Regions from separate parts of the Variovorax sp. LjRoot175 genome, predicted to be linked through region 2. Evidence: predicted binding sites of a transcription regulator. Region 2 holds the regulator's gene; each other region holds the start of a gene.

Region 1 (9,535 bases), 5.0 Mb from region 2:
CCAGTTGACGACGCCGAAGGGGTTGGCCGCGACGAAGCCGAGCTTGCCGGTCTTCGAGGCTGCGCCTGCAGCCATGCCGCAGAGGTACTGGCTCTCGTAGGTGCGGCCGTAGAAGGATTCGAGGTTGGCGCCGTTGCTGGTGCCCGAGCCGTTGAGGAAGGCCACCTCGGGGTATTTGGCCGCGAGCTCCTTGAAGCTGTCGGAATAGCCGAAGGCGGTGCCGATGATGATGTTGGCGCCGCGCTGGATGAACTTCTCGGCCGCGGGCTTGATGGCGGATGCGTCTTCCGGCACGTTCTCGACGAACTGGATCTTCTCGCCGGTTTCCTTCTCGACCTTGATGCGCGCCTCGTCGAAGGCCTGCGTCCAGCCGCCGTCGTTCTTGGGGCCGAAGTACAGCATCGCGATCTTCGGCTTGCCCTTCAGGGTGAAGCCGTCGGCGGCCACCGCCGGGCCGATCAGCGCGGCGCCCGCGACAAGCGCTGCGACCGCGCAAGGAATCGATTTACGCAACATCACTCGGACCTTTCATCATGAAATTGATACGGAACACATTGCCCTCGGGGTCGAGCAGCACCGACTGGTACCAGTGGTAGTAGGTGACGTAGGGCGCCTTGACGAGCGTGGCGCCGGCAGCGACGGCGACCGGCACCATGCGGTCGACTTCTTCTTGCGAATCGACATCGATGTTCAGCAGGAACTTGACCCCGCGCGTGTCGGAGAACTCGGCCAGCTGCAAGAGCTCGTAGGCATCGAAGGCGTTGAAGCCCAGCTTGGCCTTGCCCGCGTCGAGGCCGCGGAAGATCGGCGAGCGGATGGCCTCGATCTCGGGGAAGCCGAACACGCGCTGGTAGAAGCCGCTTAGCGCGACGACGTCTTTCGCGAAGACGTTGACGTAGGAAAGATGAGGCATGTTCAGGCTGTCACTTTGGTGCCGCCGAAGGTCGTCTGTTTCAGGAACTTCGACTTCAAGTGGTCGCCGGAAGAGATCGGCGCGTACTTCGGCGCCTCGCCCGGCGCGAGGCAGCTCGGCAGGCACTCGACCATCGCGTCGTAGTTGGGCTGGTGGAAGAACACCAGCGACTGCCGGCGGTTGGTGGCGGCCGCATCCGGCGGCGGGTTGACCACGCGGTGCAGGGTCGAGACCCACAGGTCGTTGGTCCACTGCATCATGAGGTCGGCGATGTTCACCACCAGGCCGCCCTCGACCATCGGCACGTCGACCCATTGGCCGGCCTTGTTGAAGACCTGCAGCCCCTTGTCGTCAGGCAGCACGACGGTGAGGCTGCCGTAGTCGCTGTGCGCGCCGGCGCGCAGCTGGCCGGGCAATGCAGCCTCGGTCTGCGGCGGGTAGCTCAGCACGCGGAACATGCTGATGTGCTTGTCGATCTTGTCGTCGAAGAAGGTCTCGGGAAGTTCCAGCGCGAGCGCGAAGATGCGCATCAGCGAACGCGAGAGATCGCTCATCGCCTCGAAGTAGTCGTCGAAGGCCGGCTGGAAGCCCGGCAGATCGGGCCAGACATTGGGCTCGAAGTGCGGGCCGGCCGCAACGCCCCGGTGGTAGTCGTCGGCCGGCACATTGGAGGGACCGATGGAGAAGGACTCCTTCAGGTCGCCCGGCGCCGCTTCTTCGAGGCTGTACGACAACCCTTCCTCGCCCACCGCGCTGTAGCCGCGCACCGCGTCGTCGCGCGGGCGATCGACCTTGCGCTTGTCGGCCAGCGGCAAGGCGAAGAATTCACGCGAGACCGCGGAGACGCGCGCGATGAGTTCGGGGGCGATGCCGTGGTTGGTGATGACCAGGAAGCCGATGCTGCGGCAGGCCTCGTCGACCTTGCGCGCCACCTCGGCCTTGCCTTCGGGCGTTCCGGAAAAGAAGGGCGCCAGATCGATGATCGGTACGGACAGCAGGGTCATGCTTTCAATCCTTCGGTGTGACGGTGGCGGCGCTTCGACATGCAACGTCCATGCCAGTTGGACCAAATGGACAAATGCGCTTTGCTGCATCGGCGTGGTGCGCGGGCAGCGGTGCGGCACGGCGAATGCGTGCGCTGGGTGTGTTGCCATGGTGCGTACCATGGGCGGTATGGCTCGTGCATGCGGGCTGCATCGCAGACAACGAGAATCCCGGGTGGAGAAAGAAGCAAAGCAACACATGCCGAAAACTCGCAGCAGCAGCATCAAGCCGCCGTCCGTGCTGGCCGTCGAAGCGCCGCCATCCAAGCGCGTGCATCCGAAGCGCGCGCCCGTGGCGCGCAGCGTCACGTCGGTGAACCGGCGGCTGCGCCAGATCGAGGACAAGCGCGCGGCGATCCTGCGCGCGGCGCTCGGGCTCTTCTCGCGCTTCGGCCTGCACGGCACCAGCGTCGACCAGGTCGCAGCGCGTGCGGATGTCTCGAAAAGCAACCTGCTCTACTACTTCGCCAACAAGGAGGAGCTCTACGTCTCGGTGCTGCGCGAGTTGCTCGCCGTGTGGCTGGAGCCGCTGCGCGGCTTCAGCGCCGAGCAGGACCCGCGGCAGGCGATTGGCGACTACATCCGGCGCAAGCTGGTGATCTCGCGCGACCAGCCCGATGCCTCGCGCCTGTTCTGCCTCGAGATGATCCAGGGCGCGCCGCTCTTGCGCGACGAACTCGATCGCGAGCTGCGCGACCTGGTGACGCGCAAATCCGAAGTGATCCGCGCCTGGGTGGCCGCCGGCAAGCTCGCGCCGGTCGATCCGCATCACCTGATCTTCGCCTTGTGGGCCACCACGCAGCACTACGCCGACTTCGGCGTGCAGGTGCAGGCCATCACGGGTCGTACGCTGGATGACCCGGAGTTCTTCGAAGAGACGGTGGACAACGTGCAGCGCATCGTCTTGAGCGGCATCACCACGCGCTGAGCGCGCCGCGCGCTCAGTGCGGCGCGGCGACGATGTCGTGGTAGCGGCGGTCGAAGTAGATCAGGCCGTGCGCGGTGCCGCCGATCGCGATCGCAACGGCCTCGCAGAACAGCACGTCGTGGGTGCCCACCCGCGTCACCTGCGACACGCGGCAGTCGAAGGACACGGCCGCGTCCTCGAGCACCGGCGCACCGGTGCGCTTGCGGCTCCAGCGGCCCGCGGCGAAGCGCTCGTCCATCGGCGTCTTGCCGCCGAACAGGCCCGACAGCGCCTGCTGCCCCGCGGCCAGCGCGTTCACGCAGAGCACGCCGTTGGCCTGGAAGGCCGGGTAGACCGAGGCCGAGCGATTGAGGCAGACCAGCAGCGTCGGCGGCTCGTCGGTCACGCTGCACACGGCCGATGCGGTGAAGCCGGCGCGGCCGCCGGGGCCGTCGGTGGTGATGACATGCACGGCCGCGCCGAGGCGGGCCATCGCATCGCGGTAGTCGCTCTTGGGCAAGGCGTTCATGGCGGCGGTGCTTTCCTCAGGCGAGCGCGCAGGCTTCTGCGAAATCCAGGCGCGGCAGGCGGCCGAACAGCTTCGAGGGGTCGCCGTGGCCCAGGTTGATCAGGAAGTTGGTGGTCCAGGGCGTGCCGGTGAAGAAGGCGGCGTCGATCTTCGCCCTGTCGAAGCCGGACAGCGGCCCCGCATCCAGCCCCAGCGCGCGCGCGGCGAGCAGCAGGTAGGCGGCTTGCAGCGTGGCATTGCGAAAGGCGGTTTCGCGGGCGGCCTCGACGCTGCCGGTGAACCAGCTTCTGGCGTCGGCATGCGGGAACAGGGTGGGCAGCTTGTCGTAGAAGGCGCTGTCCCAGGCCGCGATCACGGTGACCGGCGCGCTCATCGTCTTCGCCAGATTGCCCTTCGACAAGGCCGGCGCCAGGCGCGCCTTGCCCTCGGGCGTGCGCACGAAGACGAAGCGGCCCGGTGAACAGTTGGCCGAGGTCGGCCCGGTGCGCGCCAGCGCGTAGACCTGTTCGAGCAAGGCGTCGGAGACCGGCTCAGGGCGCCAGCCGTTGTGCGAGCGGGCCTCGGTGAAAAGAAGTGCCAGGGCGTCGTCGTCGAGGGAGGGTTTCATGCGGGGACTCCAGGTGCGCCCACGCGCGCCAGGAAGGCGAGCAGGCTGCGGTTGAAGAGCTCGGCCTCGGTCACGCTGTGTGCATGGCCGCCATGGGGCACGCACTCGAGGCTCGCGTGAGGCAGACCCTCGGCGAGGCGCTGCGAGCAGGTCCAGGGGACCAGCACGTCGTCGGTGGCGGCTGCCACCAGCGCGGGCGCGGCGATCTCGACCAGCCGCGCGTCGACATCGAAGGCGCGCAGCGCACCGATGCGCGCGCGCATGTTGGCCTCGCCGGGGAAATGCGCGAGCGCATGCTCGACTTCGTCGCCCACGCGCTGCGCGTGGGCGGTGCACCAGGCGGCGGGGTAGAGAAAGATGGGCTGCGCCTCGACATAGGCGCGTGGGCCGCAGGCGCCGAGCAGCGCCAGGCGCGCGTCGAAGCAGCGGGCCGAATGCGGATTGGGCTTCGACCACGCGTTGACGAGCACGAGGCTGGCCACGCGCGAGGGTGCGTCGAGCGCGAGCTGCAGGCCGACCAGGCCGCCGAGCGCGTGGCCCACCAGGTGGCAGCGCGCCGTCGAGGTGGCGTCGAGGATCTCGATCACGTCGCGCGCCATGTCGGCGATCGCATAGTCGGCCTGCAGGTCGGCGGGGCTGCGGCCGGTGCCGCGCTGGTCGTAGGCGATCACGCGGTGGCCGGCCCCGATCAGTGCAGCGAGCTGCGGCTGCCAGAAGCCCGCCGAGCCGCCGAGGCCCGAGGACAGCAGCACGGCCTCGCCCTCGGCCGGCCCGTGCGCCTCGTAGTGCAGCGGCATGCTCAGGCCTTCTTGCCCACGTGCGCGATCGAGGCGATCTCGATCAAGGCGTCGGGCTTCACCAGCCCGCACTGGATGCAGTAGCGCGCCGGCTTGGTGCCGGGGAAGAACTCGGCGTAGACCGCATTGATCTTCGCGTAGTCGGCCCAGTCCTTGATCATGATCATGTTGAAGGTCACGTCGTCCATGGTGCCGCCGGCGGCCTCGACCACGCCCTGGATGGTGGTGAGCACATGGCGCGCCTGCGCGCTCGCGTCGCCGACATGGACCACGTCGTTGTCCTTGTCGAAGGGCAGGGTGCCCGACACGTAGAGCACGCCGTCGGCGAGCGTGCCGGGAACGTAGGGTGCGAGCGGCACGCCGGTGCCGGGCGGGATGATGGCTTGCTTGGGCATGGTTCGTTGCTCCTTTCGGGAAAGTGAAATCAGGCAGTGGCCGCTTCGGCCGCTGCGGGTTGGGTGGCGGCCTCGGGCGCGAAGGTGCTGCAGAAATCGTCGACCTTCGAGACCCAGCCGAAGAAGGTCTCGACGTTGTAGACCGCGGCCTGCCGGATAGCGGGCCCGCCGAGCTCGTGCGTTGCGTCTTCGAGCATCACGGCGAAGTACTCGAGGTGGAAGGCGTCGCGCAGCGTGGACTCCACGCACACGTTGGTGGCAATGCCGGTGAAGACCAGGTTGCGGATGCCGCGCGCGCGCAAGCTGCTGTCGAGCGTGCTGTTGAAGAAGCCGCTGTAGCGGGTCTTGGGAATGACGATGTCGCCGGCCTGCGGCCGGAGCGAATCGACGAGCGCGTAGTCCCAGCCGCCCTTGGCGAGGAACTTGCCTTGCAGCTCGGGCTTCTTGCGCATGGTCTTGAGCGCGTTGGACTTGTACCAGTTGGGCGAGCCGGGGCCGCCGGCTTCCACGTAATCGGCGTCCCAGCCGTTCTGCAGGAACACGACCAGCATGCCGGCCGCGCGCGCGGCGGCGATGGTGCGCGCGATGTTGGCGATCACGCCCTGCGCGCCCGAGATGTCGAAGCCGGCGGTATCCACATAGCCGCCGATCGAGGCGTAGGCGTTCTGCATGTCGACGACGATCAGCGCCGAGTTGGCGGCATGCAGCGCCAGCGGTTCGGGCCGGGCGGGCAGCACCAGCGGCGCGGGCGCGCCCGGTGCGTTCGGCACGCCCACCGGCGTGCTGGAGGCGATGGTGGTGTTCTTCATGGCGGGGTCACTTCGAATCAGGCGGCCAGGCGCTCGACGGCGACGCGCGAAGGCACGGGGCTCGCGATGTGCGTGCGGCTTTTCATCAGCGGCTGGATGTGCTCGCCGAAAGCCTCCACGCCGAGCACGAAGTCGTCGAAGGTCAGCAGCACGCCTTCGGTGCCGGGCACCTCGGCGACTTCGTCGAGCAGGCGCGCCACCGTCGCATAGGAGCCGACGAGGGTGCCCATGTTGATATTGACCGCCGAGGTCGGGTCGGCCATCTGCCGCACGTTGGTGTCGGCGCCCGACTTGGTGTCGGCCGCGCTCTGCTGCGTGAGCCAGGCCAGCGCTTCCTGGTCGGCGCCGGCCTTGTAATGCTCCCACTTGGCGCGCGCGGCTTCGTCGGTGGCATCGGCGATCACCATGAAGAGCACGTAGGAGGTCACGTGGCGGCCGGTCTTCTTCGTCGCCTCGATGAGCTTCTCGGCCGCCGGCGCAAAGGCCTTGGGCGTGTTGACGCCCTTGCCGAAGCAGAAGTTGTAGTCGGCGTACTTCGCGGAGAAGTCCATGCCGGCGTCGCTCTGGCCGGCGCAGATCACCTTCATGTCGGCCTGCGGCTTCGGGCTCACGCGGCAGTCGTCCATCTTGAAGTGCTCGCCCTTGAAGTCGGACTGCCCGGTGGTCCACAGCTCGCGCAGCACCTGCACGTATTCCGACAGGTACCGGTAGCGGGTCGCAAAGAATTCGTCGCCGGGCCACATGCCCATCTGCGAGTACTCGGGCTTCTGCCAGCCGGTGATGAGGTTGAGCCCGAAGCGGCCGTTGGAGATCGAGTCGATGGTGGAGGTCATGCGCGCCACGATGGCCGGCGGCATGACCAGCGAGGCCGCCGTGGCGAAGAGCTTGATCTTCGAGGTGACGGCGGCCAGCCCGGCCATCAGCGTGAAGCTTTCTAGGTTGTGATCCCAAAACTCGGTCTTGCCACCGAAGCCGCGCAGCTTGATCATCGAGAGCGCGAAGTCCACGCCGTAGTGCTCGGCCTTCTGCGTGATCTGCTTGTTGAGTTCGAAGCTCGGCTTGTACTGCGGAGCGTTCTCCGAGATCAGCCAGCCGTTGTTGCCGATGGGGATGAAGATGCCGACGTTCATGCGTTGCGCTCCTGGACCGAAGGTGAGGGATGGGCTGTGGGCGCAACGCCGAAGGACGCGCGCCGACGGTCTTACGCATAGGCCGTGCCATTTGGTTAAGTCTTTTAAAATCAACCACTTGCAGGTTTCCGTCGGTAGAGGTTGGACCAAATGGTCCAAAATGGAGCGTTTGGTCTGTGCGGTCGTGGCCGGCTTTGGTGCAAGGACCCCGCACAATCACCGTCAGTTGCCTGTTTCCTCTTCCATGCCCAAGACCAAACTCCGCGCCGCTGCCGTCGGCGGCACCGCCGACGACGTCGAGGCCGCCTTCTACGAAGCGCTGCAGCGCGGCGATATCGATGCATTGATGGTCTGCTGGGCCGACGAGGACGAGGTGTTCTGCGTCCATCCCGGCGGCCCGCGGCTGGTGGGCACCGAGGCGATCCGCGCCGCCTTCGAGCACATGTTCGCCAATGGCGCGATCCACGCCACGCCGGCACGCGTGCGCCGGGTCGAATCGCTCGCGAGCGCGGTGCACAACGTGCTGGAGCGCATCGAGGTGCTTACCGCCGAGGGGCCGCGCCATGCCTTCGTGCTGGCCACCAACGTCTATCACAAGACCGCCCAGGGCTGGCGCATGGTGGCGCACCATGCAAGCCCGGGCAGCGTGCACGCGCCCGAAGACGAGGACGACGCTGCCCCGCAGACGCTTCACTGACATGCAATACGTCGCGCCCCTCTGGCTGCCCGGCGGCAACCTCCAAACCATCTGGCCCGCGCTCTATGCGCGGCGCGTGGAGGCCCCTTTGCCGGCCTATCGGCGCGAGCGCTGGGGCACGCCGGACGGCGACTTCATCGACGTGGACTTTCTCGATGCGGCCGGTTCCGGGCCGAAGCCGCTGCTGATCCTGTTCCACGGCCTCGAGGGCTCGTCGAAGAGCCACTACGCCGAGGCTTTCGCGGCCTTTGCGATGGTCCGCGGATGGGACTATGCGGTGCCGCATTTCCGCGGCTGCAGCGGCGAACTCAATCTCGCGCCGCGCGCCTACCACTCGGGCGACTATGAGGAGATCGGTTGGATCCTCGGGCGCTTGCACGCGCAGCATGGCGGGCCGATGCTGGCGGCAGGTGTCTCGCTTGGCGGCAATGCGCTCTTGCGCTGGACCGAAGAGGCGGGTGACGAGGCCTCGAAGCTGGTCAGCGCCGTGGCCTCGATCTCGGCGCCGCTCGATCTGGCCGCCGGCGGCATGGCGATCGGCCGCGGCTTCAACCGGCTGGTCTACACGCGCATGTTCCTGTCGACCATGAAGCCCAAGGCGCTGGCCAAGCTGGCCCAGCATCCGGGCCTGTTCGACCGCGACAAGCTCCTCGAGGCCCAGGATCTCTACGCCTTCGACAACGTGTTCACCGCGCCGCTGCACGGCTTTCGCGACACCGACGACTACTGGACGCGGGGCTCGGCCAAGCCGCATCTGCACGCGATCCGCATTCCCGCGCTGGCGGTGAATGCCACCAACGACCCCTTCGTGCCGGCGGCCAGCCTGCCGCGCCAGGACGAGGTCGGCCGCCACGTCACGTTGTGGCAGCCGGCCCATGGCGGCCATGTGGGTTTTCCGCTGGGCGCGCCGCCCGGCCATGTGCGCGGCATGCCGGAGCGCGTCGGCGGCTGGCTTGCACAGCATTTGAGCGCTTGAACTACAGCCGCGCGGCCCGATCCGCGCCAGAATGAGCGCCATGGACGACATCGTCAAACAGGCGCTCGCCAAGTGGCCCAACGTGCCGCACTGCTACGGCTGGCTCGGCCTGGACGCGCGCGGCAACTGGTACATGCGTGACGACCGCACCCAGGCCATGGGGCCTTTTCCGGTGGCCAAGGGCTCGCTGCTCAAGCACGACAAGCTGATCGATTTCATCCAGCGCAACTACGAACACGACGAGCGCGGCCAGTGGTTCTTCCAGAACGGCCCGCAGCGCGTGTACGTCGAGCTCGAAGCTGCGCCGTGGATCTGGCGCGTGGCCGAGGACTTCTCGGTCCGTTCGCACAGCGGCTTGGGCGTAGAGCCCTCGGCCTGCCTGCTCGACGAGGAGGGCAAGCTCTACCTGGTGGCGCCGCTCGGCCTCGGGCTGGTCCATACGCAGGACGTGGGCGTGGCGGCCGAGGCGGTCGAAGCGGGGCGCTGGGCGCCGGAGAACGTGCGCGCCGCGGAACTGCCTGCGCGCTTCGGCCATGTCATGAGCCCGGCCGCGGGCCAGCCGGTCAAGCAGCCGGCGCACTGAATCCATCTCGCGCGCCAATGAAAAAGAGCCCGTATGCGGGCTCTTTGTTCGAGGAGATGGGCTTTCTTACTTGGCCGCTGTTGCAGCCGCCGGTGCGGCCGCGGCATTGGACGCCGCACCCTCGGGTGCCGCTGCCGCGGGACGGTCCG
Region 2 (9,535 bases):
GCCAGCCCGGTCCACTATGCCCCGGCGCCGGTCTACTACGACCCGCCGCCGCGGCACTACCGTCCGGCTCCCGTGTATGACTACCACCGCCCGCCGCCGCGGCACTTCTACCGCCATGAATACCGCGACGAGTACCGGCACGGTGATCGCCATCACTACCGTCATGACCGTCATGACCGTTATGACCGTCATGACCGTTATCGCTACTAATGAGGTCTAGAGCAGGCTCTCCGGCGCCAGCGGCGCCAGCAGCTCAAGCATCAGGTGGTCCCAGAAGCCCGCATCGGGCTCGCTGGTGAGCACCTGTTCGACGCCGGCCTCCTCGCTCACCCATTCCATTTTCTCGGTGCCGGGCGCGAAGCGCACCTTGTAGGCGCCCTGCTGCTTGAGCACCTCGACCAGCTTCAGCACCTGCTGCGCCATCTCGCGGCTGAAGATGAAGAGGCCGATCTCGGTGTTGTGCACTTCCGAGCGCGGGTCGAAATTCATCGAGCCGACGAAGAGCGTGCGCCCGTCGATCACGGCCGACTTGGCGTGCAGGCGTCCGATCTGCGTGCCGAACAGGCCCAGGCGCACGCTGCGCCGCGTGCGCACCGAGCTCAGCTCGTGGATCTCGGCGCCGAGCCGCAGCATGTCGGCCCGGTAGCGGCGGTAGCCGGTGTGGACCACGGGCTCGTCGGTGGCGGCCAGCGAGTTGGTGACCACGCTGATCTTCATGCCGCGCCGGCGGATCTCGCGCAGCACCTCCAGCCCCTCCTTGCCGGGGATCAGGTAGGGCGACACCAGCGTCACGTCGGAACGCCCGCGCCGCATCTGCTCGACCACGTTGTAGCGCACGCTGTCGACGTCGAGCAGCGGCACGCCGCCGTAAGTGACCTGTTTGCCGATCACGCGCTCGGGCGAATCGGCATACGCCTCGGCGGTGGTCCAGATGAGGTCGAGCTTGCCGGCGTTGAGGTTCTCGACGATCGGGCTGTAGCCCAGCAGGTCATTGGGCGCCGGCGGACGTGGTGCCGGGGTGGTGGCCGGGGCAGTCAGCTCCTCGAAGCGCCGCTGCCGTTCCTCCCGCGCGAGCGTGGGCGCGACCACGGTTTCGATCGGCCGCACGTGCTCGCTGTTCCAGTACAGGTCGAACAGGCTGGAAAGGCGCGGGATCAGGGCGCCGGCGACGAAGGTGTCGAGGTCGATGAAGTTCGCGCCGGCCGTCTGCGTGAAGTACGGGTTGCCGATGTTGCGCCCGCCGGCCACCGCCATCGCGCCGTCGGCGATGAAGAGCTTGTTGTGCATGCGCCGGTTGACGCGGCTGAAGTCGAAGAGCGAGGCCGAGAAGCGCCTGAGCATGCTGCCGCGCCCGGCCGGAAACGGGTTGAAGAGCCGCAGCTCGAGGTTGGGTGTGGCGGCCAGCGCGAGCAGCAGCTCGTCCTCGCCCGCGGTGTAGAGATCGTCCATCAGGAGCCGCACGCGCACGCCGCGCTGGGCCGCGTCGCGCAGTGTGCGCAGCAGGTAGCGGCCGGTCTCGTCGTTGTCGATCTGGTAGTACTGGACGTCGAGCGTGCGCTCGGCGCGGCGCGCGAGCTCGAGCCGCGTGTTGAGCGCGAAGTCGCCGCTGGGCATGAGCCGGAAGCCGCTCAAGTCCGCATCCGGCTGCGAGGCCTTGGCGATGCGGCCCAGCACGGTGCCGGTGGACAAGGGCATCGCCTTGGACGGCGTGCGCTCGAATTCGGCCGGCAGCATCGCGCAGCCGCTGGCGAGAAGAAGCACCGCCATCAAGACCAGGCCGAGGCGAATCCAGCTTGGGAGCGGACTCGGACGGCGACTCATCGCTAGAGTGCCTTGCGCAGGTTCGCAGGCGCGATGCGCAGTGCCTCGCGGTACTTGGCCACCGTGCGGCGCGCGCACTCGATGCCCTGCTCCTTGAGCATCTCGGACACCTGGCTGTCGGACAGCGGCTTCCTCACGTCCTCGGCGCTCACGAACTGCTTGATCAGCGCGCGCACCGCGGTGCTGGAGGCGTTGCCGCCGGTTTCGGTGCCGAGCGCCGAGCCGAAGAAGTACTTGAGCTCGACGGTGCCATAGGGCGTGGCCATGTACTTGGCGGTGGTCACGCGGCTGATGGTGGATTCGTGCAGGCCCAGCTCGTCGGCGATCTCGCGCAGCACCAGCGGCCGCATCGCGAGCTCGCCGTGCACGAAGTAGCTCTTCTGCCGCTCGACGATCGCGTTGGAGACCCTGAGGATGGTGTCGAAGCGCTGCTGGATGTTCTTGATGAACCAGCGCGCTTCCTGCAGCCGCTGCGACAGCGCCTGGCTGCCCTCGCCCTTGTGCTGCTTGAGCGCGCCGGCATAGATGTCGTGCACGCGCAGCCGCGGCATGACCTCGGGATTGAGCATGACGCGGAACTTCGCGTTGGTGCCGTGGCCGATGCGCGTGACGATCACGTCGGGCACGACGATGTTGCGCTCGACGTCGACGAAGCGGCGCCCCGGCTTGGGCTCGAGCCTGGCGATCAGCTGCAGTGCGGCGCGCACCTCGTCTTCGTTGCTGCGCGTGAGCGTGGCCAGGCGCTTGAAGTCGCGCCGCGCGAGCAGCTCCATCGGCTGCTTGCAGATCGCGATGGCGGTCTTGCGCACCTGGGCCTCCTCCTCGCTCTCCTTGGCGCTCGCCAGCTGGCGCAGCTGGATGGTCAGGCATTCGCCGAGGCTGCGGGCGCCGACGCCGGCCGGCTCCAAACTCTGCAGCAGGCCCAGCGCGACCTGGAAGTGATGCACCAGTTCGTCGAACTGGTCGTTGTCGTCGCCCGCGAGGCCCGAGGCCAGCGCCGGCAGCGAATCCTCGAGGTAGCCGTCGTCGTTGAGCGATTCGATCAGGAAGCGCAGCGCGGCGCAGTCGTTCTCGTCCAGGCGCAGCGACAGCGCCTGCCGGTGCAAGAAGGACTGCAGCGATTCCTGGCTGCGCGCGAGCTCGGTCGCATCGGTGCGCTCGTCGTCGCCGAGGTTGTTGGCGCGCGCGGGCGCATCGCCGCCCCATTCGCTGTCGTCGGGCGCGAGGTCGACCGTACCGTCGCCCTCCCAGTCGGGTTCGCTGTCGGCGGGCGCAGCCGCTTCGGCATCGCCGTTGGCGGCGACCGCCACCTCGGCCGGCGCCGCGGCCGGGCCGGGGACGAAGTCAGCCTCGCCCTCGGCCTGGCGGTCTTCGTCGCGCACCGGCGCATCGGCCGCCTCGAGACCGAACTCCTCGCGCGGCGCCTCTTCGGCCGTGCGTTCGAGGAACGGGTTCTCGTCGAGCATCTGCTCCACTTCCTGGCTCAATTCGAGCGTGGAGAGCTGCAGCAGCCGGATCGACTGCTGGAGCTGCGGCGTGAGCGCCAGGTGCTGGGAAACGCGAAGCGAGAGCCCTTGCTTCATCGAAGTACGGTCCCCTACATCCGGAAATGCTCGCCCAGGTACACGCGTCGTACCTCGGCGTTGTCGACGATCTCCGAAGGCGTGCCTTGTGCCAGCACATGCCCGTCGCTGATGATGAAGGCGTGATCGCAGATGCCCAGCGTCTCGCGCACGTTGTGGTCGGTGATGAGCACGCCGATGCCGCGTTCCTTCAGGAAACTGATGATCCGCTGGATCTCGATCACCGCGATCGGATCGATGCCGGCGAAGGGCTCGTCCAGCAGGATGAAGCGCGGCTGCGTGGCCAGCGCCCGCGCGATCTCGACGCGGCGGCGCTCGCCGCCCGACAGCGCCAGCGCGGGCGAATCGCGCAGATGGTCGACGCGCAGGTCGTGCAGCAGTTCGCCGAGGCGTTCCTCGATGCGCTGCTTCGACAGCGGCACCGGCCGGCCCGCGTCGTCGAGTTCGCGCTGCAGCTCGAGCACGGCGCGCACGTTCTCCTCGACCGTGAGCTTGCGGAAGATCGAAGCTTCCTGCGGCAGGTAGCTCAAGCCCATGCGGGCGCGGCGGTGGATCGGCATGTGCGCGATCGGTTCGCCGTCGATGCTGATTTCGCCCGCATCCGCCCGCACCAGCCCGACGATCATGTAGAAGGAGGTGGTCTTGCCCGCGCCGTTGGGCCCCAGCAGGCCGACCACCTCGCCCTTTTGCACGCCGAGCGAGACGTCCTTGACGACCTTGCGGCTGCCGTAGCTCTTCTGCAGGCCGCGCGCCTCGAGGCGGCTGCCCAGGACTTCGTTGCCGCCGCTCACTTGCGCTGCTCTCCGCCGAGCGTGGTGGTCGAGCGCAGGCCCGTTCCGGACGCCGGCGCGGAGGCGGCCGGCGCCGCCGGCCTGGCGGACCCGGCAGCGGGCGCGGAGGCGGCCGCCTTGGGCGTGAGGATGGCCTTGACGCGGCCGCCGGGCTGGGTCGCCACGCCCGCATTGGGCGGCAGCGGCGAGCCGTTGACGGTGAAGGTGTCGTTGCTCTGGTCGTAGACGATCAAGGGTCCGCTGCTTTCGTCGTTGGGTGTCGCGCCGACCAGGCGACGCATCACCGCACGGCGGATGAACTTCACGTTGTCGGCGCGGCTGTCGTACTCGATGACTTCCGACTCGCCCTCGATCCACTCGTCGGGGCCGGCGTCGCGCTTCTGCTTGAAATAGGCCAGCTTGCCGGGCGCGGCCGTGACGATGCCGTACTGGTAGCCCTCGGGATCCTGCCGCACGTCGATGCGGATGCCGCGGATGATGATGGTGCCCTTGGTCACCACCACGTTGCCGGTGAAGACGCTGGTCTGCTTGAGGTCGTCGTAGCGCATGGCGTCGGCCTCGATGTTCATCGGCTTGGTGCGGTCCGCCTTCTCGGCCTGCGCCGCCGACACGAAGCCGGCCACGCCCAAGGCGAATACGAAAGCGCGACAAAGGTGGCGAGAAACGGAGGAGGAATGTAACGATGTCATAAAAGGCACGAAACTTGCTGGGCGATTGTATGCGGCCTCATGGATCCGGTTTCCGCCGGCGGATGAAAAAGCCCGCCGAAGCGGGCTTCCTGCTGGTTGCCGCGACGAGCGGCGGGAGGCGCTTTTTTACGCGCTCTTGCGCGCTTCGCCGACCAGGAAGTCAGTGACCTGCAGCGCGCGGTCCATGCTGCGCGCGAGTTCGCCGTCCGTATACCACCTGCCCGCGATGCCCATCGCGGGCACGCCGGCCACTTGGTAAGCATCCTGCAGCTGCTTGGCGCGCTGGATCTTGCTCGCCACGCTGAAGGACTTGAAGTTCTCGGTGAACTTGGCCTTGTCGAGGCCGTTGGCCGCGGCCCAGTCGATGATCTGCTGCTCGCCCGAGAGGTTCTGGCGCTGCTGATGGATCGCGGCGAACACCTTGCGCTGGTATTCGTCGACCTTGCCCATCGCTTCCAGCGCGTAGTAGAGCCGCTGCTGCGGCTGGAAGCTGGGCTGGAAGGCGACCGGCACGCGCTTGAAAGACACGTGGGCGGGCAGCTTCTTGATCCAGGTCTCGAGCGTCGGCTCGAAGGCGTTGCAATGCGGGCAGCTGTACCAGAAGAACTCGATCACCTCGATCTTGCCGGCCGGCGCGTCGACCGGCACGCGCTTGTCGAGCACGGCGTAGTCGGTGCCCGCCTTGGGCGCGAGCGCCTGGGCGTGCGAAGGTGAGGCGAGGGGAAGAAGCCCCAGCGAAGTGGCGGCCAGCGAAAAGTCACGACGTTTCATATTAAGAAGTTCTCCTGTGCGGCTGACAGAGCCCGCGGCTGGCCCGGAGTTCCCGGACCGGCGAGCTTGAGTATGGATGAAGGCTCAGCGCTGGACGCGCACCAATGCAGATTCGAGGCCACCGCCGTCGAGCCGCTCCTTGAGCCGGTCCGCATCTTCCTTCTTGTTGAAAGGCCCCGCGCGCACGCGGTAGACGGTGCGGCCGGCCTGCTCGCGCTCGGTGATGCGCGCTTCCACGCCCATCAGCGAAAGCTTGGCGCGCTGCGCCTCGGCGTCCTCGGGGGTGCGGAAGGCGCCGGCCTGGACGAAATACATGAAAGGATCGGTGCTGGCGCTGGGCGCCGCGGCGGCGGTGGTGGCGCCGGGGCTGGCGCCCGAACGTGCCCGCGCGAGATCGCCGATCGGGTCGTTCGATGGCGGCACCGCGTTGGCTTCGGCCGGCAGGGGCGGCCGTCCGGCGCGCTGTGGTTGTTGCTGCTGCGCGCCGGGTGGCACCACCACGGGCGCCGGCGCGGTCGGCGGCGTGGGCGCCCCCGCCGTGGCGGGCTGGGGCGGTGCGGGCGTCGCGGGTGCCTGCGGGCGGGCGGCGCCTGCCTTGCCGGCGAGCGGGCCGTTGGGGTCCCAGTCGCGGTTCTTGCGCGCCTCGGCTTCGTCTTGCTCGGGGCCGCCGCGCTGGGTCTTGGTCATGAAGGGGATCGGCACCTTGGTCACATAGACCGCGATGCCCAGCGCCACGCCCAGCCCCAGCACCAGGCCGACGATCAGCCCGATGACAATGTTGCCGCTCTGTCTTTTAGTCATGGTTCGAAATCACATCTTGCGCGGCGCGCTCACGCCGAGAATTGCCAGCCCATTGTGCAGCACCTGCGCGGTGGCCGCGACCAGCGACAGGCGGGCCCGCTTGACCGGCTCCTCGTCCACCAGGATGCGCTCGGCGTCGTAGTAGCTGTGGTAGCAGGCAGCCAGTTCGCGCAGGTAGAAGGTGACGTCGTGCGGCGCAAAATCCTTGGCCGCGGCCGCGAGCATGTCGGGGTACCTGGCCAGCAGCAGCAGCAGCGCCTGCGCGGCCGGGCTTTGCAGCGGCGCGAGCTCGACATCCGCCAGCGCGGCCGCATCGCCGCCCCAGGCCGCCAGCACCGAGCAGATGCGCGCATGCGCGTACTGCACGTAGTAGACCGGGTTGTCGTTGTTCTGCGCCAGCGCGAGGTCGATGTCGAAGGTGTATTCGGTGTCGGGCTTGCGGCTCAGGAGGAAGAAGCGCACGGCGTCGGTGCTGGTCCACTCGATCAGGTCGCGCAGCGTCACGTAGCTGCCGGCGCGCTTGCTGATCTTGACCTCTTCGCCGCCGCGCATCACGCGCACCATGGTGTGCAGCACGTACTCGGGATAGCCGGCCGGGATGCCGACGTTCGCGGCCTGCAGGCCGGCGCGCACGCGCGCGATCGTGCCGTGGTGGTCGGTGCCCTGGATGTTGACCACCTCGCCGAAGCCGCGCTCCCACTTGGCGATGTGATAGGCGACGTCGGGCACGAAGTAGGTGTAGCTGCCGTCGCTCTTGCGCATCACGCGGTCCTTGTCGTCGCCGTAGTCGGTCGACTTCAGCCACAGGGCGCCGTCCTGCTCGTAGGTCTTGCCGGCCTCGATGAGCCGCTTCACCGTCGCCTCGACCCGGCCGCTGGTGTAGAGGCTCGATTCGAGGTAGTAGTTGTCGAAGCGGACCTGGAAGGCCTTCAGGTCCAAGTCCTGCTCGTGGCGCAGGTAGGCCACGGCGAACTGGCGGATCGAGTCGATGTCGTCGACGTCGCCGCTCGCGGTGTATTCGCGGTCGTCCGAGCGCACAGTCTTCTTCGCCTTGAAGTCTTCGGCGATGTCGGCGATGTATTCGCCGTTGTAGGCCTGCTCGGGCCATTCGGCATCGCCGGGCTTGAAGCCCTTGGCGCGCAGCTGGGTGCTGGTGGCGAGCGTCTGGATCTGCACGCCCGCGTCGTTGTAATAGAACTCGCGCCAGACCTGCGCGCCCTGCGAGGCGAGCAGGTTGCAGATCGCGTCGCCGAGCGCGGCCTGGCGGCCGTGGCCCACATGCAGCGGGCCGGTCGGGTTGGCGGAGACGAACTCGACCAGCACGCGATCGCTGCGCGCGGGCTGGCGGCCGAAGGCCTCGCCCGCGGCCAGCACCTCGCGCACCACCTGCTGCTTGGCAGCGGTCTTGAGGCGGATGTTCAAGAAGCCGGGGCCGGCGATCTCTATGGCATCGACCCACTGCGCGAAGGCCGGGGTGGCCTGGAGCGCGGCGCTGATGTCCTCGGCCAGTTCGCGCGGCTTGCGCGCCAGGGGCTTGGCGAGCTGCATCGCAGCGGTGCTTGCGAAATCGCCATGCGCCGCGACCTTGGGCGATTCGAACGCGGCTTTGGCGCCGGCGCCGGGCGAGAAGGATTCGAGCGTGTTCGCGAGCGCCGCGAGCAGCTTCTGTTTGACCAATAGCATCGCGGGATTTTACCGGGGGCAAACCCGGCCCCGGCCGGCCATGGTCATCCAGGCGTTGCCTCGGGCCGTTAGCATGGGCGGCCCCGGCCGGGGCTCCTGTCACAACCACCCTTGAGGACACCTACACCATGAAGAAGCTTCTCTCCCTGTTTGCCGTGGCCGCCTGTCTCTCCATCGGCGTCGCGCATGCGCAGGACAAGGCCCCCACGGCCCAGCAAAGCAAGATGGCGACCTGCAACAAGGACGCCGGCGACAAGAAGGGCGACGAGCGTAAGGCCTTCATGAAGACCTGCCTCTCGGCCAAGCCGGTGACGCAGCAGGACAAGATGAAGAGCTGCAACGCCGACCCCAAGGCCAAGGCGCTGAAAGGCGACGAGCGCAAGGCCTTCATGAAGGAATGCCTCTCGGCCAAGCCGGCTGCCTGAGCGACGCCGCAAGCTGGCTAAGAAAAGCCCCGCAGGCTTCGGCCTGGCGGGGCTTTTTCTTTGCGCTCAGCGCACTTCGCAATCGACGGTGTTGCTCTTCGTGCCGCTGGTGCCGCTGGAAGCCGAGGATGAAAACACCGGCGGCGGGGTGAATTTGAGGCCGGGGTTGATGGGCAATACCACCGGCGGCTGCACGAAGGAGGGTGTGAAGCCAAACTGCCCGGCCGAGAATTGTTGCGACCCTCCCTTGTTCGACAGGTTGACCAAGCCGTCGATCACGTGCACATACAGGCCTGGCGCGAGCGCGCCCGGCACGGAAGGTGCGCGCGGCACGGAGGGGATCTGGACCTGCGCAACCCTCTCCCAGACGGGCAAGGCTGTCCCCGCATCGCTTCGCACCGGGCTGGCGGCTGAGGCCAGGCTGGCTTGCGCATAAGCGCGCCGCGCCACGGCGACGGCCGGATCCGGCCGGTAGAAGAGATTGAAACTGCCTGCGCCGGCATCGACGGTGGTTTCGCCGGCCTCGATGGCCAGGCGGCCGGCGCCGGGGGTTGCGCTTGCGACCACCTGCAGCTGACCGGCGGCCAGCTCGAGCGTGGCGGCACTGGCGATCTTCAGCCGGGTCTTGGGGCCCAGCACGGCCTGGCGGCCGTCGGCCAGGCCGATGCGAACGTAGGTGTCCTGCTCGCTCGTCAGGGTGTCGCCCACGTCGATCACGGATTGCGGCGACAGCACTTTCAGCACGCCATCGGCCTTGACGGCCATGACGAAGCCGCTCAGCTGCGTCACCTGGGCGGCCGGCGTGCCGGCGTGGGCTTGCGCTCCGCAGAGCGACAGCGCGGCCAGGAAGGATGCGAGGACAGGGAATTGGAGGTTCATGGTCGGCCCCGGTTAGTTGCAGTACATCTTCTTGGTCGGCTCGTTCTTGGCGCCGACCGTGTCGCTCGCCGCTTCCTTTGTTTCTTCCTTGG
Region 3 (9,535 bases), 5.2 Mb from region 2:
ATGGACACCCGCATCTGGATCGGCGGTGGGTTGATCGTGCTGGCGGCGCTGTGGTCGTCGTTTGCGCGAACGCCCAACGGCGAGGATGATCGACGCACTTCCCTCCTGAAGGACATGCCATGACCAGCGTTTACGACTTCGAGGCCCGGCAGATCGACGGCAAGGCCGTGCCGCTCTCCAAGTACAAGGGCAAGGTGCTGCTGATCGTCAACACGGCCAGCAAGTGCGGCTTCACCCCGCAGTTCGAGGGGCTCGAAGCGCTGCACGAAAAGTACGCCGACAAGGGCCTCGCGGTGCTCGGTTTTCCCTCCAACCAGTTCGGCAACCAGGACCCGGGCAGCAACGAGGAGATCGGCGCCTTCTGCGTCCAGAACTACGGCGTGAGCTTTCCGATGATGGAGAAGATCGAGGTCAACGGTTCCGGTGCCACGCCACTCTACAAATGGCTCACCAAGGAAGCGCCGGGCCTCTTGGGCAGCACCGCGATCAAATGGAACTTCACCAAGTTCCTGGTCGGCAAGGACGGGCGGGTGATCAAGCGCTACGCGCCGCTCGACACGCCGGCCTCGATGACGCGCGACATCGAGTCGGCACTGACGGCCTGAGCGCCGGGCACCGTCAGAATCGGAAGTCCGCGGTCTTCGAACCGCGGCCGAGCGTTACGGTCTGGCTCTTCGTCATGCCTTCGGTGGCTGCCTCGACGGTGTAGCGGCCGGCGGGAAGGTCGATCAGGCACACCGGCCCCGACGCACGCATCGCGAGCGCCGTCGCGCCATTGGCATCCTTGATCGTCACCGCGATCTCGGCCAGGTAGGCACCGTCCGCGCGCGCGAACAGCAGCGACAGCGGATGGTCCTTCATCGCCGCGCGCATCGCCGTGGATTCGTCCGAGCCGATGCCGCCGCACGCGAAGCGCGCGCTGCCCTGCACCTTCATGGCCGGCATGGCCGTGGCGTCCACGGACTGGGCTTGCGCCATCCATGGCGCAGCGGCACACGCGCAGACGACGGCGCCGCGCAGAAGAAGGGATTGGAAGGAGGTATGCATCGACAAGCTCCCGAAATGAACGATGGGAGATGGTCGCGCCCAGCGGTGCGCCGGCGGGTCGGACCACAGCTCCTCGGCGTGTGCGATCAAGCCGCCGAAAGCGCCTCGTCGAGCAGTTCCACCCAGTGCCGCACCGGGATCTCGCTGCCGCTTTGCAGATGCGTGATGCAGCCGATGTTGGCCGAGACGATGGTCTCGGGATTCAACTGGTTCAGGTGGCCAAGCTTGCGGTCGCGCAGCGGGTAGGCCAATTCGGGCTGCAGTACCGAGTAGGTGCCGGCCGAGCCGCAGCACAGGTGCGATTCGTTCATCGCGATCTGCACGTCGAAGCCCAGTGCGCGCAGGTTCGCTTCGACGCCGCCGCGCAGCTTCTGTCCATGCTGGAGCGTGCAGGGCGGGTGGTAGGCGACGACGCCGGGCGGCGCGTTGACGCGCTCTTTCAACAGCGGCACGAGTTCGGGCAAGAGCTCGCTCAGGTCGCGCGTGAGCGCGCTGACGCGTTCGGCCTTCGCCGCATAGGCCGGGTCCTCGCGCAGGATGTGGCCGTACTCGCGCACGGTGACGCCGCAGCCCGAGGCGTTCATCACGATCGCCTCCACCACGCCGCCTTCGACGTAGGGCCACCAGGCATCGATATTGGCGCGCATCTGGGCCTTGCCGCCGTCGTGGTCGTTGAGATGGAACTTCACCGCACCGCAGCAGCCCGCGGTGGGCGCGATCACGGCCTCGATGCCGGCCGCGTCGAGCACGCGCGCCGTGGCGCTGTTGATGTTGGGCGCCATCGAGGGCTGCACGCAGCCGGCCAGCATCAGCATCTTGCGCGCATGCGTGCGCATGGGCCAAACGCCCGCCGGCTGAGGCGCCGGCACCTTGGCCCGGAGCTTGGCCGGCAGCAGGCCGCGCACCGACTGGCCCAGCTTCATCGCGGGGCCGAAGAGCGGCGAAGGCAGCGCCTCCTTCAAGGTCCAGCGCAGCGCGCTTTCCATGGCCGGACGCGGCACCTTCTCGTCGACGATCTTGCGGCCGATGTCGACCAAGTGGCCGTATTGCACGCCGCTCGGGCAGGTGCTTTCGCAGTTGCGGCAGGTGAGGCAGCGGTCCAGATGCAGCTGCGTGCTGCGCGTCGGCGCTTTGCCTTCGAGCACCTGCTTGATCAGGTAGATGCGTCCGCGCGGGCCGTCGAGCTCGTCGCCGAGCAGCTGGTAGGTCGGGCAGGTGGCGGTGCAGAAACCGCAGTGCACGCACTTGCGCAGGATCGCCTCGGCTTCGCGGCCGTCGGCGGTGCCCTGGAATTCGGGAGCGAGTTCGGTTTGCATGAGGCTACGCGTCAGTCCGCGGGGTAGAGCCGTGCGCGATCGAAGACGGCGTGGGGGTCGAACTCTCGCATCAGCGCACGGTGAATGCGCGCGAGCGGCGGGCTCAGCGCGTCGAAGCGGCCGAGTACGCGGTGGCCACGCTCGGCCGAGGGCATGAACAGCGTCGCATGCCCGCCGACCGCGCGGGCTGCCGCGCGCAGTTTCGGGCCCTCGTCGGGCGACGCCAGATACCAGCGCTGTGCGCCATGCCATTCGATCAGGGGCGAGCCCTCGAGCGCCAGGACCGATGCGGCCTGCGGCACCGACAGGCGCCACAGATCGCGCGCGGCGCGCGCGCCGAACCATCGCAGGCGTTGATCGCGCGCAGCCTGCCATTCGGCCTGGGCCTGCGCGGGGTCTTGCCGCTCTCCGCCGAGGTGGGCACAGGCGGCCGCCACCGCCGCCACCGCGCCGCGCAATCGCAGCCAGAGCCGGCCTGTATCGCCCTCTTCCAGCCAGCGGCTCGCGTTGAGCGGCAAGGGCTGGCCGCCCCAGCCGTTGAGCAGGCGCAGCGCATCGGCTTGGTTGCATTCGAATGCGAGGGTGGCTTCGGCGGGCGGAACGGGCAGCACCTTGAGGCTGACATCGGCGATGACGCCCAGCGTCCCCAGCGAGCCGGCCAGCACGCGCGAGACGTCGTAGCCGGCGACGTTCTTCATGACCTGGCCGCCGAAGCTGAGCAGTTCGCCGCGGCCGTTGATCAAGGTGGCGCCCAGCACATAGTCGCGCACCGCACCGACGCTGGCCCGCGCCGGGCCGCTCAGGCCCGCCGCGACCATGCCACCGACCGTTGCGCCTTCATCGAAATGCGGCGGCTCGAATGGCAGGCACTGGCCCTGTTCGGCCAGCAGGGCTTCGAGCTGCGCCAGCGGTGCGCCGGCGCGCACGGTGACGACCAGTTCGCTCGGCTCGTAGCTCGTGATGCCCGAGAGCGCGGCGGTGGAAAGCGGCTCGCCCTGCGGCGGTTCGCCATAGAAGTCCTTGGTGCCGCCGCCGCGGATGCGCAAAAGCGCGCCGTCGGCGGCTGCGGCGCGGATGCGCTCGACGATCTGGCGAAGGGCTGGATCCATGCGGCCGATCGTACAGCCCGCAATGCCCTTCAATCAGTGAAGAAATGGACGGGCAGTCCTGACACTTCCACACGCATCGAGAGCACCTGGCCGGACGCAGGACGCTGTTCGAGCTCGTCGGCCGGCCGGCCGCGCCGCGCGCTGGTGACGAACAGGGTCCGCAGATCGTCGCCGCCGAAGCAAGGCATGGTGGGGCACTGCACGGGTGTGGGAAGCGCATCCACCTGCTCGCCCGAAGGCGCGAAGCGCAGCAGTTGGCCGCCCTCGAACATTGCAATCCAATAGTGGCCCTCGGCGTCGATGGTGGCGCCGTCGGGCCGGCCTTCGTAGCGCAGCGGCGACTCGGGCGTCCAGCCCTCGGGTTTGGCATCGAACTGCCGGAACACGCGCGGGCGCGAGAGCGCATTGGCCTCCGCCGCCCAGTCCCAGGCGCGCACGCGGTGTGCCGCGGTGTCGGCCCAGTAGAGCGTCGTGGCATCGAGCGAGAAGGCCAGGCCGTTGCCGGTGGTGACCTCGTTCGCCATCTGCGTGAGCTGCGGCGCATCGCCGCTCTGCGCGTCGAGACAGTAGAGCGCAGCGTTCGGCCGGTCCTTGGCCTCGTTCAGCGTGCCGGCCCAGAAGCGGCCCCATGCGTCGCACTTGCCGTCGTTGAAGCGCATGGTGCGCACGTCATGGTCGACGTTCACGATGACCGAGAGCGGGCCGCCCCATTCGCGTGCCCGGTAGATGCCGTCGCGCAGCGCGATCACCAGGCCGCCGCTCACAGCCGGCGCCATGCAGCCGGGCTCGGCGGGCAGACGCCATCGCTCGACCGTGTGGCCACCGATCTCGCCGCGGGTTCGCAGCACGGCGCGGCCCGGAATGTCGAGCCAGTAGAGCGAGCGTTCGTGCGGATGCCAGAACGGGGATTCACCGAGCTGGCAGAGGCTGTCGTCGAGCGTGGTCCACATGGCGCCAGCTTAGGCGAAAAAAAGCCCGCTCGCGCCGAAGCGCTCGCGGGCCGAACATCCAAGGGAGACCTTGCTTGCTTGAAATGATCCGTTTCGTTTCAGCGGTTGTAGGCGGTTTCGCCGTGGGCCGAGATGTCGAGGCCTTCGCGCTCTTCTTCCTCGCTCACGCGCAGACCGATGGTGAGGTCGACGATCTTGTAGGCGATGAAGGACACCACGCCAGACCACACGATGGTCAGCAGCACGGCCTTGAGCTGGATCCAGACCTGGGCGCCAATGCCGTTGGACACCACGCTGGCCGTGACCCAGTCGCCCACCAGGCCGGGGCCGCCGAGCGCCTGGGTGTTGAACACGCCGGTGAGCAGCGCGCCGACGATGCCGCCCACGCCGTGGACTCCGAACACGTCGAGCGAGTCGTCCGCGCCGAGCATCTTCTTCAAGCCATTGACGCCCCAGAGGCAGGCGAAGCCGGCGACGAAGCCGATCACGATCGCGCCCATCAGGCCGACGTTGCCGGCGGCCGGCGTGATGGCCACCAGGCCGGCGACAGCACCCGAGGCGGCGCCCAGCATCGAGGCCTTGCCCCTCATCAACGCTTCACCGATGCACCATGCGAGCACGGCAGCGGAAGTGGCCGAGAAGGTGTTCATGAAGGCCAGCACGGCGCTGGTGCCCGCTTCGAGCGCGGAGCCGGCGTTGAAGCCGAACCAGCCGACCCACAGCAGCGAGGCGCCGACCATGGTGAGCGTGAGCGAATGCGGCGTGAAGGATTCCTTGCCGTAGCCAATGCGCTTGCCGATCAGGAAGGCGCCGACCAGGCCGGCGACGGCGGCGTTGATGTGCACCACGGTGCCGCCCGCGAAGTCGAGCGCGCCCCATTGCCAGAGGAGGCCGGCCTTGGCGTTCATGGCATCGACCACATCCTTGCTGGCATAGGCGTCCGGGCCCATCCAGAACCAGACCATGTGCGCGATCGGCGCGTAGCTGAAGGTGAACCACAGCGCCATGAAGAGCAGCACGGCCGAGAACTTGATGCGCTCGGCGAAGGCGCCCACGATCAGGCAGCAGGTGATGCCGGCGAAGGTGGCCTGGAAGGCGGCGAACAGCAGCTCGGGGATATAGACGCCCTTGCTGAAGGTCGCGCCCGGCGCGAAGGTGCCGGCGGCCGAATCGAAGACGCCCTTCATGAAGAGCCGGTCGAATCCACCGATGAAGGAGTTGCCCTCGGTGAAGGCGAGGCTGTAGCCGTAGATGAGCCACAGTACCACGATCATCGAGAAGGTGACCATGACCTGCATCAGCACCGACAGCATGTTCTTGCTGCGCACCAGGCCGCCGTAGAACAGCGCCAGGCCGGGGATGGTCATCATGATGACGAGCAGCGTGGACAGCAGCATCCAGCTGGTGTCGCCCTTGTTGAACGAGGGTGCCGGCGCGGCGGCCGGCGCAGCTGCGGCTTCGGCGGCGGGTGCGGCCGCGGCCGGTGCGGCAGCGGGGGCTGCAGCAGGCGCGGCGGCCGGCGCCGAGGCTGCGGGCGCTTCAGCCGCGGGCGCCGCCGGCGGCGTCTGGGCAAAGCCGGCGGTGCCGGCAGCGAGCACGCTCAGGCCGAGCGCGAGAGAGACGAGCAATTTTTTCATGTCGATTTTCTTTCGTGCCTTGAAGTCAAAGAGCTTCGCGGCCTGTTTCTCCGGTACGAATGCGAACGACCTGCTCCAGGTTGTAGACAAAAATCTTGCCGTCGCCGATCTTGCCGGTGCGTGCGGCGCTTTCGACGGCTTCGATCACGCGCTCGACGAGCTCGTCGGCCACGGCGGCCTCGATCTTGACCTTCGGCAGGAAATCGACCACGTACTCCGCGCCGCGGTAGAGCTCGGTGTGGCCCTTCTGGCGACCGAAGCCCTTGACCTCCGTCACGGTGATCCCTTGCACACCGATCGCCGAGAGCGCTTCGCGCACCTCGTCGAGCTTGAACGGTTTGATGATGGCTGTGACCAGCTTCATGATGTTTCTCCTTTGGATGGAACAGGTCTGCGCGGCTGTATGGATCAGAGCGTCTTGGTCAGCGTGACGATGAAGCGCGCCTTGTTGGGCGACCACGTGGGTGCGCCGAAGCCCAGGTCGGGGCCGGACACCAGCAGGTACGAGCTCTTCTTGTTGGCGCCCTGCACCGAGCCGGCCAGCGACAGGCCGTTGCCGAAGTCATAGGAAGCGCCCACGTTGTAGTCGACGTAGCTCTTGTAGCCCAGGCTGCGGATGTCGCTGCTCATGTGCGTGTAGCCCAGCGCGGCCTTCAGCGTGACCTTGGGCACGATCTCCTTGGTGTAGGCGAGATTGAAGTAGCCGGTGTTACGCCCCTTCAGGCCCGAGCCGTCGCGCTCGCCGGCGTAGTTGAAGTAGTCCTTCGAGACGGTGTGGGAGTACTTGAAGGTGAAGGCGCCGATGGCCTCGTTGGCATAGGTGGCCGCGCCGTACAGCTCGGTGGTGTTGCCGCGGGCGTTGCCCGGGTAGACGTAGGCGAGCGCGCCGAAGTCGAGGTCGAACACGCCGGCCTTGAACTTGTAGCCGCCATAGATGTCGCTCTCGATGTCGTTGCCGGCGAGCCAGTTGACGCTGGAGTTCCAGTTACCGACGTAGAAGCCGCTCTCGCCGAAAGCGTAGTCGAAGCCGCCCTGGATGGCGGGCTTGAAGCCCTTGGTCTTGGCGAAGCCGTTGCTACCGAGCACGTCCTGATCCTGACCGCGGAACTTGTAGTTGCTGGTGAGCGCAACATTGCCCGTGAGCTGGGCGCTCGCGATCAGGGGCATGGCAGCCAGCGAGACAACGGCCAGGGCAGAGGCGGTTTTACGGTGCATCATCGAGAGACTCCTCGGAGGTTTTGGAATGGAATGGAAGCCATCTCAAAGCAGGGAGCGTGCCAAACCGACCGTTCCGCACTGAGAAGGGCCTGGGACAGGTGCACATTGCAACAATGAGCAAAAGATGGGCGCACCATCTTGGGGAAATGGAGAAGAATGAGCTTGTCTTTGGTGCAAGGTCATGCCTTGCTGGGCCTGGAAGCCGCCAATGTCACGGTCGAGGTGCATCTGGCCAACGGGGCTGCCCAGCTTTACGCTGGTCGGCCTGGCCGATGACGGGAGCCATCGGCCCGGAGGCAGGGTTTCTTGCGCGCGAGAAACGTGAGGAGTAAAATCGTCTCACGAATCTCACGGAGCTGCCATGAACCAAACCTCCGCCAAAGAACCGCATGATGCCGTCCAGGCGCTCGTGGCGCGCATCGACAGCATGCGTGAAGCAAGCCGCCTCATCATCAGCGAGCTTTCCCGGACCCTCACCGGGCCCAGGGACAAGAAGCTGACCCTCCATGTGCGCGAGGCGATCAACGAGCTGGAGCGTCAATCGATCCAGGAGTTGGTGGATGAGGTTGAGCCCAGGCGCCCGGCGGCCACCCGCATCGATCTCGAGAAGCGCGCCATCGACGCCGTCCTGCAGGGCACCGAGTGGAACTCGGCCGCCGAAATTGGACAGCGGCTTGACGCGAAGGCAGCAAACCCGCACGCGGCCGTGAGCCGCTGGCAGCAGAGCGGGCGCATTTTCGGCATCGACCACCGCGGCAAGAAAATCTACCCGGCCTACATTTTCGATGCGACCTGGCAGCCCTTGCCGGCGGTCAAGAAGATCCTGGCGGTCCTGGACGACTATTCGCCCTTCCGGGTTGCGGCATGGTTCGAGTCCACCAATTCGTCCCTGGGCGGAAAGCGTCCGCGCGAGGTGATTGCGAGCGCCCCGGATGCCGTCGTGGCCGCCGCGGAAGACCACAAGGTGGGTGCGGTGCATGGCTAGCCCAGCACCTCTCCTGCCTCCTCCGCCAAAGTCGTTCCGCACCCTGCCGCATAAGGCTGGAGTCTGGTATCGCGTGCATCCGTACGACGCAACCACGGGGAAGGACGCGCCGGCCGCCTTCAACGCTTCGGGGCTCGGCAACGCTCGATTCAGCCCCCTTTTCAATCCGGTCTCGAAAAAGCCGATTCCGACGATCTATGCGGCCAAGAGTGAGCGCGGAGCCATTGCGGAGATCGTCCTGCACGACGTCCCCACCCCGTCGGCTGGCTACCTGCATGACCTTGAGCGCGACTACCGCGCCAACCTTCACCTGAGCCGCATTCGTGCGCAGGCGGTCCGGCTGGTCAACATGACGACCATGGGTCTCCAGGCCGCCGGCCTGAAGCCGATCGACCTCTTCGAGGGCGAGAAGGACGACTACCCCAGGACCCAGGAATGGGCGCTATGGATTTGGCAGAACATGCCGGACGCCCAAGGATTGCGGTGGATGTCCAAGCGGGACAACCAGTGCGAGGTGATCATGCTCTTCGGGGATCGGATGAACCCGTCGGACGTCGTCGACGATGGCAGTTCACAGCCGCTGCAGGCGCACGAGGACCTTGTCATCGAACTGCTGGATGAGATGGGTGCCGGGGCCTACCCCTCCATCTGACGAGGCCTGCCAGGCGCACCAGGCACGTCGGAACACCCATCACCGCGTTCGAACCCATCGACGGAAACAATCCACGCCGCGGCCGGCCGCCCTGCCCGATTGGCCAGCCACACGCCTGAGGCGCGCCTTCAGCCAAATGCCCCAGTGGCTCGCGTACGCGAGCCCACTCGATTCAATGCAGCTTCTTCATTTGGGCTGGCCCTACAACGCTCGCACCATTGAAATTCACCTCTTTAGCTGGTACGTCACGGCGTACACCCTCGTTTCGGTGCCCGTTGCAGACTGGCAGGTGGCCCCGATCACTGCAGCACTGTTCAGAGCAGCCCGCGCCCCGCCAGGTTGCGCATCAGCGCACCGATGCCGAAGGACCAGCGCGCTGCCTGGTCCGAATGCACGACGCGGTTCTCCAGCGCGCCGAGCTCGGGCGCCGAGATGGTCACGCGATCGCCGACCACATGGGTGAAGCCCTGGCCCGGACCGTGGCGGTCCTGCGTGGGCGCGAACATGGTTCCGAGGAAGAGCACCAGACCGTCGGGGTAGGCATGGTGCGGGCCGATCGCCTGCGACACGATGTCCAGCGGATCGCGGCTGATCAGCGAGAGCGAGCTTTCGCCTTCGAGC

The links. Region 2 encodes sigma-54, which starts transcription at its own class of promoters, with help from an activator protein. Its sites were predicted from a motif close to TGGCANGNAANCTGCTTT; they were not measured.
Region 1: the regulator sigma-54 is predicted to act here: its motif matches at 1,956-1,973, upstream of ACSQ89_RS02520 (isopenicillin N synthase family dioxygenase).
Region 3: the regulator sigma-54 is predicted to act here: its motif matches at 7,322-7,339, upstream of ACSQ89_RS01570 (TorF family putative porin).

What each region holds. Positions count from the first base shown of each region.
Region 1 is NZ_CAXURY020000001.1:476,401-485,935, forward strand. It holds gene ACSQ89_RS02510 (BMP family ABC transporter substrate-binding protein) at 1-516, opposite strand, end outside; gene ACSQ89_RS02515 (VOC family protein) at 506-913, opposite strand; gene ACSQ89_RS02520 (isopenicillin N synthase family dioxygenase) at 916-1,917, opposite strand; gene rutR (HTH-type transcriptional regulator RutR) at 2,156-2,884, shown strand; gene rutF (NADH-dependent FMN reductase RutF) at 2,898-3,392, opposite strand; gene ACSQ89_RS02535 (malonic semialdehyde reductase) at 3,409-3,999, opposite strand; gene rutD (pyrimidine utilization protein D) at 3,996-4,796, opposite strand; gene rutC (pyrimidine utilization protein C) at 4,799-5,191, opposite strand; gene rutB (pyrimidine utilization protein B) at 5,221-6,000, opposite strand; gene rutA (pyrimidine utilization protein A) at 6,018-7,130, opposite strand; gene ACSQ89_RS02560 (YybH family protein) at 7,375-7,827, shown strand; gene ACSQ89_RS02565 (YheT family hydrolase) at 7,829-8,803, shown strand; gene ACSQ89_RS02570 (DUF2946 family protein) at 8,844-9,386, shown strand; gene ACSQ89_RS02575 (c-type cytochrome) at 9,453-9,535, opposite strand, start outside.
Region 2 is NZ_CAXURY020000001.1:5,506,769-5,516,303, forward strand. It holds gene ACSQ89_RS27315 (hypothetical protein) at 1-210, shown strand, start outside; gene ACSQ89_RS27320 (phospholipase D family protein) at 217-1,821, opposite strand; gene ACSQ89_RS27325 (RNA polymerase factor sigma-54) at 1,824-3,404, opposite strand; gene lptB (LPS export ABC transporter ATP-binding protein) at 3,419-4,195, opposite strand; gene lptA (lipopolysaccharide transport periplasmic protein LptA) at 4,192-4,884, opposite strand; gene ACSQ89_RS27340 (thiol:disulfide interchange protein DsbA/DsbL) at 5,011-5,655, opposite strand; gene ACSQ89_RS27345 (SPOR domain-containing protein) at 5,740-6,456, opposite strand; gene argS (arginine--tRNA ligase) at 6,466-8,139, opposite strand; gene ACSQ89_RS27355 (PsiF family protein) at 8,268-8,564, shown strand; gene ACSQ89_RS27360 (hypothetical protein) at 8,631-9,443, opposite strand; gene ACSQ89_RS27365 (two-partner secretion domain-containing protein) at 9,456-9,535, opposite strand, start outside.
Region 3 is NZ_CAXURY020000001.1:303,089-312,623, reverse strand. It holds gene ACSQ89_RS01610 (DMT family transporter) at 1-123, shown strand, start outside; gene ACSQ89_RS01605 (glutathione peroxidase) at 120-605, shown strand; gene ACSQ89_RS01600 (carboxypeptidase regulatory-like domain-containing protein) at 619-1,047, opposite strand; gene glcF (glycolate oxidase subunit GlcF) at 1,134-2,363, opposite strand; gene glcE (glycolate oxidase subunit GlcE) at 2,375-3,472, opposite strand; gene ACSQ89_RS01585 (SMP-30/gluconolactonase/LRE family protein) at 3,502-4,422, opposite strand; gene ACSQ89_RS01580 (ammonium transporter) at 4,521-6,059, opposite strand; gene glnK (P-II family nitrogen regulator) at 6,085-6,423, opposite strand; gene ACSQ89_RS01570 (TorF family putative porin) at 6,468-7,274, opposite strand; gene ACSQ89_RS01565 (hypothetical protein) at 7,639-8,262, shown strand; gene ACSQ89_RS01560 (RES family NAD+ phosphorylase) at 8,336-8,914, shown strand; gene ACSQ89_RS01555 (fumarylacetoacetate hydrolase family protein) at 9,229-9,535, opposite strand, start outside.